One region of the Ochrobactrum sp. 19YEA23 genome, then DNA from elsewhere that is predicted to be linked to it. Evidence: riboswitches for the same ligand, from Rfam matches in the RefSeq annotation. Region 1 holds a riboswitch; each other region holds the start of a gene.

Region 1 (3,276 bases):
GTCGAAAACCTCAGAAATTACGCGTCAGGCCGATATTGAAGGTACGGCCCGGTGCAATATAGCCGGAGGTCGTCTGGTAGTCCTTGTCAAAGATGTTCTCGACCGACAACTTAAGCTTGGACTGCTTGTCGATGGCATAGAGCGCCACGAAATCGGCCGTCACATAGCTGCCGAGCTTCTGCGTATTTGCCGCATCGGCATAGCGCGAACCGCCGTAAAAGACACGGCCCGTCAGGTCGAGCCCCTCAAACGGCGTATAGTTCACCTCGGCGGTCGCCTTGAAACGTTCGCGATAGGCAAGATCGGTGTCGTTTTCTTCATCAATGGGACGCTTGAAGTCCAGCACACCCTTCACACCCCACTGGTCATTGAAGCGATGGCCCAGTGTCGCCTCGAAGCCCGTAATCTGCGCGCGGGCCACATTATAGGGCAGATAGGAAGGCGCTGTGCTCATGATCGCATCGCGCAGTTCGTTGCGATAGAGCGCAAGATCGAGGCTGGTCGCGGCCGAAATCTGCCAGTTCAGCCCCACTTCATAGGAGCGCGACTTTTCCGGCTCCAGATCGGGATTGGCATAACCGGGATAATAAAGCTCGTTGAATGTCGGCGCGCGAAAGCCGGTCGCATAAGAGGAGCGCAGAACGAGATCGGGAACAATCTCATAGCTCGCGCCGATATTATAAGTTGTAACGTCGCCGAATTGCTGATTGTGGTCGTAACGCACGCCGCCATCCACGCGCAGTGCTTCATATTCCAGAGAATATTGGCCGAACACCGCCGCCAGATTGCGCCCCGTCTCGTCATAGTCGACAGTGGAATCGATGGTCTCGCGATAGGCTTCTACACCGCCGGTGACAACGTGTTTTGCCTTACCCGTTTCGAAACTTTTCTCCGTGGAAGCGAAGACGCCATAGCGCTTGGTTTCATACCGGTCGGAGCCGGACACGCCCTTGCGGAAATTGCGGCTACTGTCGATGCCGCTGCTGAACTCAAGCGTCGAAGACCAATCATCCGTATGATCGATCCGCGTACCGACTTTTCCCGTGAACGCAGTGCTGTAAGCCTCATTCGCGTATGGAGCAGTGGCGTCATACTGATTGCGGCCCCGGCTCAGAAGCCCGTCCGCATAGAGCCTGCCCCAGTCGAAGTCTTTTCCAAGCGAGAAGTTGAACGAGCCTTGCAGAAAGCCGTCCCGATCCGGCTCGTGCCCAAACGCATCAGAGCTGGTGAAATCATAGCCCTGCGTGCCGGTTATCGCCGCGCCAAAGGCATAATCGACACCAGCAGCGCTTTGTCCCTGTATCGAGCCGGATGCATATCCGCCCCAGGGATGAGTGACACCGGTGGTCAGGCTGCCGCACCATGAGCGCTCGCCGCAGGCTCCACCCTGTTTGGTAATGATGTTGATGACACCGCCCATCGCATCAGCGCCATATTGGGCCGAATGACCGCCCTTGGCGATCTCGATACGCTCGATGGAGGTCAGTGGAATATTGGCCAGCGCCGTTGTGCCGTCTGTTGCCGAGGCAGAACGCACGCCGTTGACCAGCACGACCGTTTGCGTGGACGACATGCCGCGCAGATAAATGTCCGACTTGGACCCCTGCCCGCCATTTGTCCTGATCGAAACGCCGCTATAGGTTTTCAGCAAAGATTGCAGGTCGGGTGCTGCCGAGCGCTCGATTTCAGCCGTATCGATGACCGTGACCGAAGATGTCGATCGCTGCAACGAGGTCGCACGGCGAAGCGGAGTGACGACGATTGTGTCGAGCACCACACCTGCATTCGCATCGTCCGTAGCACTGGCGGTTTGCGCAGATGCGTCAAGCGGATTTACAGCAGCAAAAGCCGCAGTCAGCAAAATCGATAATTTTGAAATATGCACCTAGGTCTTCTCCTGCAAGGCAGCATTGCCTGACCGCAGGTCGAAGAAATAAGGGAAACCCCGTCTCTCGTTCCGGCGGCAACATTTGTTCAATGTCACCGCTACGGAAAGCCGCGCCCCGACACGCCCCGCGTCGAAACTAGGTGACCGGATACGGCAGGTCTCCTGACTTCCGGGTCGCCGCTGTTCTTCCGCCTTCCCGAATGCGTCTGCACTCAGTGGCTTAATCGCCTCAGCGATTATGGAAGATAGCTCTCCGGTTACAGTTGCGGGGGCAGTCGCAGAATTGGCCAGATGGCCTCACCGCGTTCCCTTTTCATCCGCCTTTTACAGCGAAACCGTTTCCTGTTTCGAGCGTTAGCAAGGCTGACCCGGATTGGCAATGCGCCAAAAAGGCTTCGCCCTGAATCGCATTCTCAACGAAGCGATTCAGGGCATTGTTTTCAAAAGGCTTTGGTTCGAGCATTTCCAGCAAAAGTGCGCAGCGGTTTTGCGTAGGATAATGCGTGAAAACAAATGGCTAAAGCGGTTCCGACCGCTCTAGCGCAAGAACGCCCGGAAACGTTGCAGCGCAAAGTAAAACAGCACCGATCCGATGACGATCAGGGCCAGAAATTGCGGCCACACCACGCTTATGCCTGCCCCTCGAAACAGGATTGCCTGCGCCAAGATGACGAAATGCGTGTTGGGCGCCACCAGCATGATGTTCTGGATGATGTCCGGCATGCTTTCCCGCGGGGTCATCCCGCCTGAAAGCACCTGCAAAGGCATCAGGACCAGCATCAGCAACATGCCGAACTGCGGCATGGAACCGGCAACCGTCGCCAGGAAAATACCGAGGCTTGTCGTTGCGAAAAGCTGCAATGCGGCACCGGCCAGAAACAGGAGGACAGACCCATAAACCGGCACTGTCAGCAGGCCTTGCACGACAAAGACCAGCGCAAAAGCCGAAGCCACCAGCACGACCAGCCCCATGGACCAGACCTTGCTGACCATGATTTCAACAGGCGTTACCGGCATGACGAGCAGATGCTCGATGGTTCCGTGTTCGCGCTCGCGGATGAGCGCCGCGCCCGTCAGGATGATCGACAGCATGGTGACCGACGAAATGACATTGTTGATCGCGCCGAACCAGCTCTTGTTCAGGTCCTGATTGAAGCGGGATCGCAAATTGAGATCGACCTTCGTGTCCGCCGTGCCACGATAGCGGTTCAGAAACTCGTTCACCTCACCGGAAACGATGGACTGGACATAACCGCCGCCGGTGAAAGCCTGGCTCATGCGGGTTGCGTCCACGTTAAGCTGGATGGTCGGCGACCGCCCGGCCAGCAGATCGCGCTGGAAATTGGGCGGAATGTTCAGCGCAAACGTGTCCAGCCCCTCATCCATGC
Region 2 (3,276 bases), on a different contig from region 1:
TGCCGACCGATGTTACAGATCGCAATGCCTGCATTGCCTTGATTGAAAAAGCGGCCTCGACTTTTGGCCGGATCGACACGCTGATCGTCAATGCGGGCATGTCGGCCCACGCCAATTTCGCGGAAATCAAACCGGAAGATCTGCACTGGATGCACGATCTTATGGAGTTGAATTACTTCGGCAGCATCTGGCCGATCCATGCCGCACTTCCGCACCTTGCAAAGACCAAAGGACGGATTGGGGTGGTCTCGTCTGTCGCGGGCTTGATCGGCGTGCCGGGGCGCTCGGCCTATAGTGGGACAAAGTTCGCGCTTTCCGGATTTTGCGAAGCACTTCGTTCGGAACTGGAGCCCAGCGGTATTTCCGTGACGATTGTTTATCCGGGCGTTGTGAAGACAGATATTCGCAAGGTCGGTTATGGCGCCAGCGGTGAAGCGCTGGGAACCAGCGGCGTGCGTGAAGACGATATGATGTCTGTGGAAGAAGCGGTGCGTCTCATGCTCGATGGTTTGCAGAGGCGCAAACGCGAGGTATTGATGACGCGGCAAATGCGATTGGGGCGCTGGCTCAAGCTGATCGCGCCGCGAATCGTGGATCGTATGGCGCTCAAGGCTCTGAAGCCCGAATTTCGCCCGAAGCCGATCAAACCAGCGCGATGAAGTCCGGTTATCCACGTTCTTCACAGCCATTACAAAATGGATTGCTGATTTTTCGCTTTTCACCAACTATCCGTTGACGGTCTTTTAACTTCGGCTACTATATATAGTGTTCTAGGTTCTTTCGATTCGATGAGTCGAAAGCTAAGAGGGAATTCGGTGAGTCGCCGCCATGAAGGTTGAGACGAAGCCGAAGCTGCCCCCGCAACTGTAAGCGGTGAGTTCTTGTTGATCACGTCACTGGCGTAAGCTGGGAAGACCGACAAGAGCGCTGACCCGTGAGCCAGGAGACCTGCCTTGAGCAATGAACGTCCACGGGCGGGGTGTCCGGTTGGTGTGCAATCATTGAGGCGAGATGTGCTTCTTGCCGATTGCTACTCCGAATGCCCGCTCACAAGCTTCGGGGTGAAGTCCATGTCTGACACATTGTCTAGTTTGTATTGTTCTCTCAGTTCAGGTCCACCTTTCCAGAGGTGATTTTGCGCGGTTCAGTGGTGTTCAGGCATCGCTGACTGTTCCCCGATTTTGTCCGCCTTAACGCGCATGTTCCATGCGCGAACAATCTCTTATGCGCATCTGTCCCGATGGCTTGTGCCTTTGACAGCTCGCGCCCCATCCAGTGAGGAAGAAATGAACGTCACCGTCTATAGCAAACCCGCTTGCGTCCAGTGCACCGCAACCACCCGTGCCCTCGACCGTCAGGGGATCGATTATCAGGTCATCGACATTTCTGCAGATATGGACGCTTACGATCTCGTCACGGGGCTGGGCTACCGTCAGGTGCCCGTCGTTGTGGCCGGAGAAACCCACTGGGCCGGCTTCCGTCCGGATATGATCAACGGTCTTTCGTGACCGTGGCTCTGTCATGAGCTCGGCAATGGGTCTCCTTGTCTATTTTTCCAGTCGCTCCGAAAACACACATCGTTTCGTCGAGCGGCTTGGAATGCGCGCAAGGCGCATCCCCATCCTGCAAAGGGATGAGGAAGAACCGGGCTCGTTGCAGATAGACGAACCATTCGTGCTCATGACGCCAAGCTATGGCGGCGGCGGAACCAAGGGGGCTGTGCCCAAGCCCGTCATCCGCTTTCTCAACAATGCGGGCAATCGCTCGCTGATCCGCGGCGTGATTGCCGCGGGCAACAGCAATTTCGGCGAAGCTTTCGGCATAGCCGGCAAAATAATCTCTGCCAAATGTCAGGTTCCCTATCTCTATCGCTTCGAGCTTTTGGGAACAGATGAAGACATTGGCAATGTCAGGAACGGGATGGAACGATTTTGGACACGGCAGACACAACCCTGATCCGCGAGCGCGACGCAGAGCCGGTCACGCAGGACGCGCCGCAAGCGGCGGCGTCGAACAGCCCCAAGCCCGTCAAGTCTACCGATGGGCTGGACTATCATGCGCTGAACGCGATGCTCAATCTGTATGACGATGAAGGCAAGATCCAGCTTGATCGTGACCGGCAGGCTGCGCAGCAATATTTCCTTCAGCACGTCAACCAGAACACGGTCTTCTTCCATAATCTGCGGGAGAAGCTCGATTATCTGGTGACCGAAAACTATTACGAACAGGCGGTGCTGGACCAGTACTCCTTCAATTTCGTGCGCGACCTTTTCGATGAGGCCTATGCCAAGAAATTCCGTTTCCCGACATTTCTCGGCGCTTTCAAATATTACACCAGCTACACGCTGAAAACCTTCGACGGAAAGCGCTATCTGGAGCGCTATGAAGATCGTGTCTGCATGGTGGCGCTGGCATTGGCGCGTGGCAGTGAACAGCTTGCGCGCGACCTTGTCGATGAGATTATTTCCGGTCGCTATCAGCCCGCAACACCAACCTTCCTTAATGCTGGCAAGAAACAGCGCGGCGAACTCGTGTCCTGCTTCCTGCTGCGGGTGGAAGACAATATGGAGTCCATCGGACGCTCCATCAATTCCGCATTGCAGCTGTCCAAGCGCGGCGGCGGCGTGGCCTTGAGCCTGACGAATATTCGCGAATCCGGCGCCCCGATCAAGCAGATCCAGAACCAGTCTTCGGGCATCATTCCGGTGATGAAGCTTCTGGAAGATTCATTCTCCTACGCCAATCAGCTTGGTGCGCGACAGGGTGCGGGTGCAGTTTATCTGCATGCGCATCATCCCGATATCATGCGCTTCCTCGACACCAAGCGCGAGAATGCCGACGAAAAAATCCGCATCAAGACTTTGTCGCTGGGTGTGGTGATCCCGGATATCACCTTTGAACTCGCCCGCAACAACGAGGATATGTATCTGTTCTCGCCTTATGACGTGGAGCGGGTCTATGGTCAGCCGCTGACCGAGATTTCCGTCACGGAAAAATACCGCGAAATGGTCGATGATGCGCGCATCCGCAAGCGGAAGATCAATGCGCGTGAGTTCTTCCAGGTATTGGCGGAAATTCAGTTCGAGTCCGGCTATCCCTATATCATGTTCGAGGACACGGTGAACCGCGCCAACCCGATCGACGGGCGCATCACCATGAGCAATCTGTGCTCGGAAATCCTGCAGGTCAGCGAGGCCAGCATCTTTGATGAAGACCTGTCCTATTCGCATCTGGGCAAGGATATTTCGTGCAATCTGGGTTCGCTCAACATCGCAG
Region 3 (3,276 bases), on a different contig from region 1:
TTGTTCACAGCCAGCCACCTGCAATGGTTACCAGTCTCTGTAGAATATGGGTGGAATTCGACATTGAATCAGACAATTGGGAATTTCTGAAAAAAGAGCGCTATAATCGCTTGCAATATGGATCGATTCTCCGTATGTGACCCCCTGTCGGCGGCGCTGAGGCGCTTGATCCGGCAAAGGTACGCGGTCGTAGCTCAGTTGGTTAGAGCGCAGGATTGTGGCTCCTGAGGTCGTTGGTTCAACTCCAACCGACCGTACCATTTCTCTCTCAGGCCATTTCACTAACACATTGAGTTTACTGCGGGATTGGACAATCTCGCCGTGACGCCGTTGTCGCTTGCGGCAAACTTGGCTACATTCTCGGCTTTGAAGGCTATATTCAAGGACCTCGCAATGATCGGATGCATGCCGCCGCTTATCCTGCTGATTTTGGGGGCTGGCATTGGTGCATTGATCGGCGGCAGCACCGATGCTGTTTATGGCGGGCTTGTCGGCCTTGCCATCGGGCTTGTTGTGATGGTCATTCTTATATGGATATTGATGAAAGCCCGCAATCGATAGGCCGCTTTACCCGACCGCCACGAGTGAGTTTTATCGGCGTATGTACGTTTGGTAAGCCAATTCCGGTTGCAGTTTTCCAGGAAAACAACAAAGGCCAGAGCTGAGCTCTGGCCTTTGTTTGTAAATACTGGAGGTCAAATCTGGCTGGGCTTAACGGCCAGCGAGAATGCCTGCAATGATACCGGTTGCGGTGGTGACAAGCAGGAACTGGTTGTCGACTTTCACCCAGCGCTGGCCCGGACCCGGACGGCGGAGGCCGTAGCGATTGTAGTCGCGCACTTCCGGATGACGACGCCAGTCATTGTAACGCTGGCCCTTGGACCAATGCTGACGGCCATGATCACGACGATCATTGCGGCCGAATTCCTTGCCATGCGACGGGCGTGGCTTCTGCTCCATGCGGTGCGGACCCGGCTTGCGCTGATAATCCTGCGCCTGTGCTGCCAGCGGCGCGCCGATGAAGGAAAGGGCTACGGCTGCAAGAATGACTTTTTTGAACATCATGTTCTCCTTTGCTGTGGGGTGGACAATATTGGGAGACGAGTGAACGGAAGATGAATGGCAGCATTTTGAAACATTAAATAAAATCAATGTGATATTAACGCTTTGTTAACCATGGCTTTATGTGTGTCGAAACCTGTTCGATCAGGATGGAAACACTTGACCGGTCCGGCATCGGAACGTAATAGTGTTACGACGGTTCCCCGACCGAGAGTGAAGGGGATTAATAGGGAACACGGTGAGGACGACCCGAAAAGGGACCAAGACCGTGGCTGCCCCCGCAACTGTAAGCGGATTGCTGTCCATCCTCGTGACGCCAACAGGCGTCATGCCACTGAGCTTGATCGTGCGAAGCACGAAAGGCGCGGGAAGGCAGATGGAAGCGACTATCCGCAAGCCAGGAGACCTGCCGTCATAGGGCCTTGAGCCCACCATCATCCATTGTCACGGGCGGGGATGCCCGGAGCAGGAGCAGGTTATGACAGCACATCGCGCTGCAAAGCGCCTTTTTACATCGTCATTCATATCCCCGGATATCTCCGTTTGCTCACGGTGCCTTATCGCTGCCGCCCGCTGACGTGGCCACATCTTTCATTATTTCGGGGATTCTCATGACATTCCACGGCAAGACGTCGTTCCGCGCAGCGCTATGCGCTCTTTCATTGTTCGCAGGCGTGCCGGCACTTCAGGCTGCAGAAACGCAATATCCGCTGACGCTGAAGAACTGCGGACGCGACGTTACTTTCAAACAGGCCCCGACGCGCGCGGTGGCTGTTGGCCAAAGCAGCACGGAAATTCTGTACAGCCTCGGTCTCGGCGATAAGGTGGTCGGCACGGCAGTGTGGTTTGGCCCGGTGCTCAAGGGCTTTGAAGAGGTCAATGCCAAGGTCAAGCGGCTGGCCGATAACGATCCGAGCTTTGAAAGCGTTCTGGCGCAGAAACCTGATATCGTGACGGCGGATTTCCAGTGGCATGTCGGACCGAACGGCATCGTCGCCAAGCCGGAACAGTTCGAGGAACTGGGCATACCAGCCTATACGTCGCCTTCGGATTGCGTCGGCAAGGATAATTCCGGCGGTGGCGATGGCGTGCGCACGGCAGCCTTCACGATGGATGTCGTCTATCAGGAAATCGGTGAGCTGGCCGCGATCTTCAATGTGCAGGATCGTGGTGAAAAGCTCATTGCCGAACTGAAAGGGCGTGAAGAAGCGGCGCGCAGCAAGATTGGCGCCAGCGGCGGCAAGCTGTCGGCGGCTGTCTGGTTCTCCAGCACGCAGATCGACGCCGACCCCTATATCGCCGGAAAGTTCGGCGCTCCGGCCTATATTCTGTCAGCGCTTGGCATCAAGAATGTGGTCGACAGCGAAGAAGAGTGGCCGACGGTCGGCTGGGAGACGATTGCAAAGTCCAACCCGTCGATGATCGTTGCTGCCAAGCTGGATCGCCGCCGCTATCCGGCGGACGATATTGCCGTGAAGCACAAGTTCCTCGAAAGCGATCCGGTGACGAGCCTGATGCCTGCCGTAAAGGGCGGTCATGTCTTCGACATGGATGCGCAGTCAATGAGCACGTCATTGCGGGTGATTGAAGGCATTGAAACGCTGGCGGCGGCCATCGCTGCCTCGGACCTCAACAAATGACGGCATTGGTGGCCATAGGAAGGCTTCCTTTCAGCAACAAGGTGAGCGCCGGGGTTCTGGCGCTCATTCTGTTGCTTGCCGCCCTGTGGCTGGGCGCGGCGATTGGTGAAACCGCCATACCGCTGGATGTGGTGGCGAAGACCGTCGCCAACCGGCTGTGGCATGCAGGCTATGTGCTCGATCCCATCGATGAGGGGATCGTGTGGAGCTATCGTCTCAGCCGCGCCGTGGTGGCGGCATGCTGCGGCGCGGCGCTGGCGCTTTCCGGCGTTGTGCTGCAATCGCTGCTGCGCAATTCGCTTGCCGATCCGTATATTCTGGGCATTTCCGCCGGGGCATCGACCGGGGCTGTCAGCGTTGCCATTCTTGGCATTGGCGCTGGCGTTCTCACGCTTTCGCTGGGCGCATTCATCGGGGCGATACTCGCCTTCGTTCTGGTTTCACTGCTGGCGCTGAAAGCCGGGCGCGGCAACAGCGCCATCATTCTGGCTGGTATAGCCGGCTCGCAGCTTTTCAACGCGCTGACCTCGTTCATCGTGACAAAGGCCGCCAATGCCGAACAGGCGCGGGGCAT

What was found. Region 1 has a riboswitch for cobalamin ahead of QBD01_RS20745 (TonB-dependent receptor domain-containing protein). Riboswitches for the same ligand answer to the same signal wherever they lie in the genome.
Region 2: linked by a shared signal. The riboswitch ahead of nrdH (glutaredoxin-like protein NrdH) and the one ahead of QBD01_RS20745 (TonB-dependent receptor domain-containing protein) in region 1 are both predicted to bind cobalamin.
Region 3: linked by a shared signal. The riboswitch ahead of QBD01_RS13295 (ABC transporter substrate-binding protein) and the one ahead of QBD01_RS20745 (TonB-dependent receptor domain-containing protein) in region 1 are both predicted to bind cobalamin.

Annotation. Positions count from the first base shown of each region.
Region 1 is NZ_JASAMQ010000009.1:104,074-107,349, forward strand. It holds gene QBD01_RS20745 (TonB-dependent receptor domain-containing protein) at 11-1,885, opposite strand; cobalamin riboswitch at 2,023-2,243, opposite strand; gene QBD01_RS20750 (ABC transporter permease) at 2,426-3,276, opposite strand, start outside.
Region 2 is NZ_JASAMQ010000005.1:231,130-234,405, forward strand. It holds gene QBD01_RS14950 (SDR family oxidoreductase) at 1-659, shown strand, start outside; cobalamin riboswitch at 756-971, shown strand; gene nrdH (glutaredoxin-like protein NrdH) at 1,287-1,508, shown strand; gene nrdI (class Ib ribonucleoside-diphosphate reductase assembly flavoprotein NrdI) at 1,534-1,956, shown strand; gene nrdE (class 1b ribonucleoside-diphosphate reductase subunit alpha) at 1,932-3,276, shown strand, end outside.
Region 3 is NZ_JASAMQ010000004.1:383,202-386,477, reverse strand. It holds tRNA gene QBD01_RS13310 (tRNA-His) at 184-260, shown strand; gene QBD01_RS13305 (hypothetical protein) at 394-561, shown strand; gene QBD01_RS13300 (RcnB family protein) at 712-1,062, opposite strand; cobalamin riboswitch at 1,242-1,491, shown strand; gene QBD01_RS13295 (ABC transporter substrate-binding protein) at 1,674-2,702, shown strand; gene QBD01_RS13290 (iron ABC transporter permease) at 2,699-3,276, shown strand, end outside.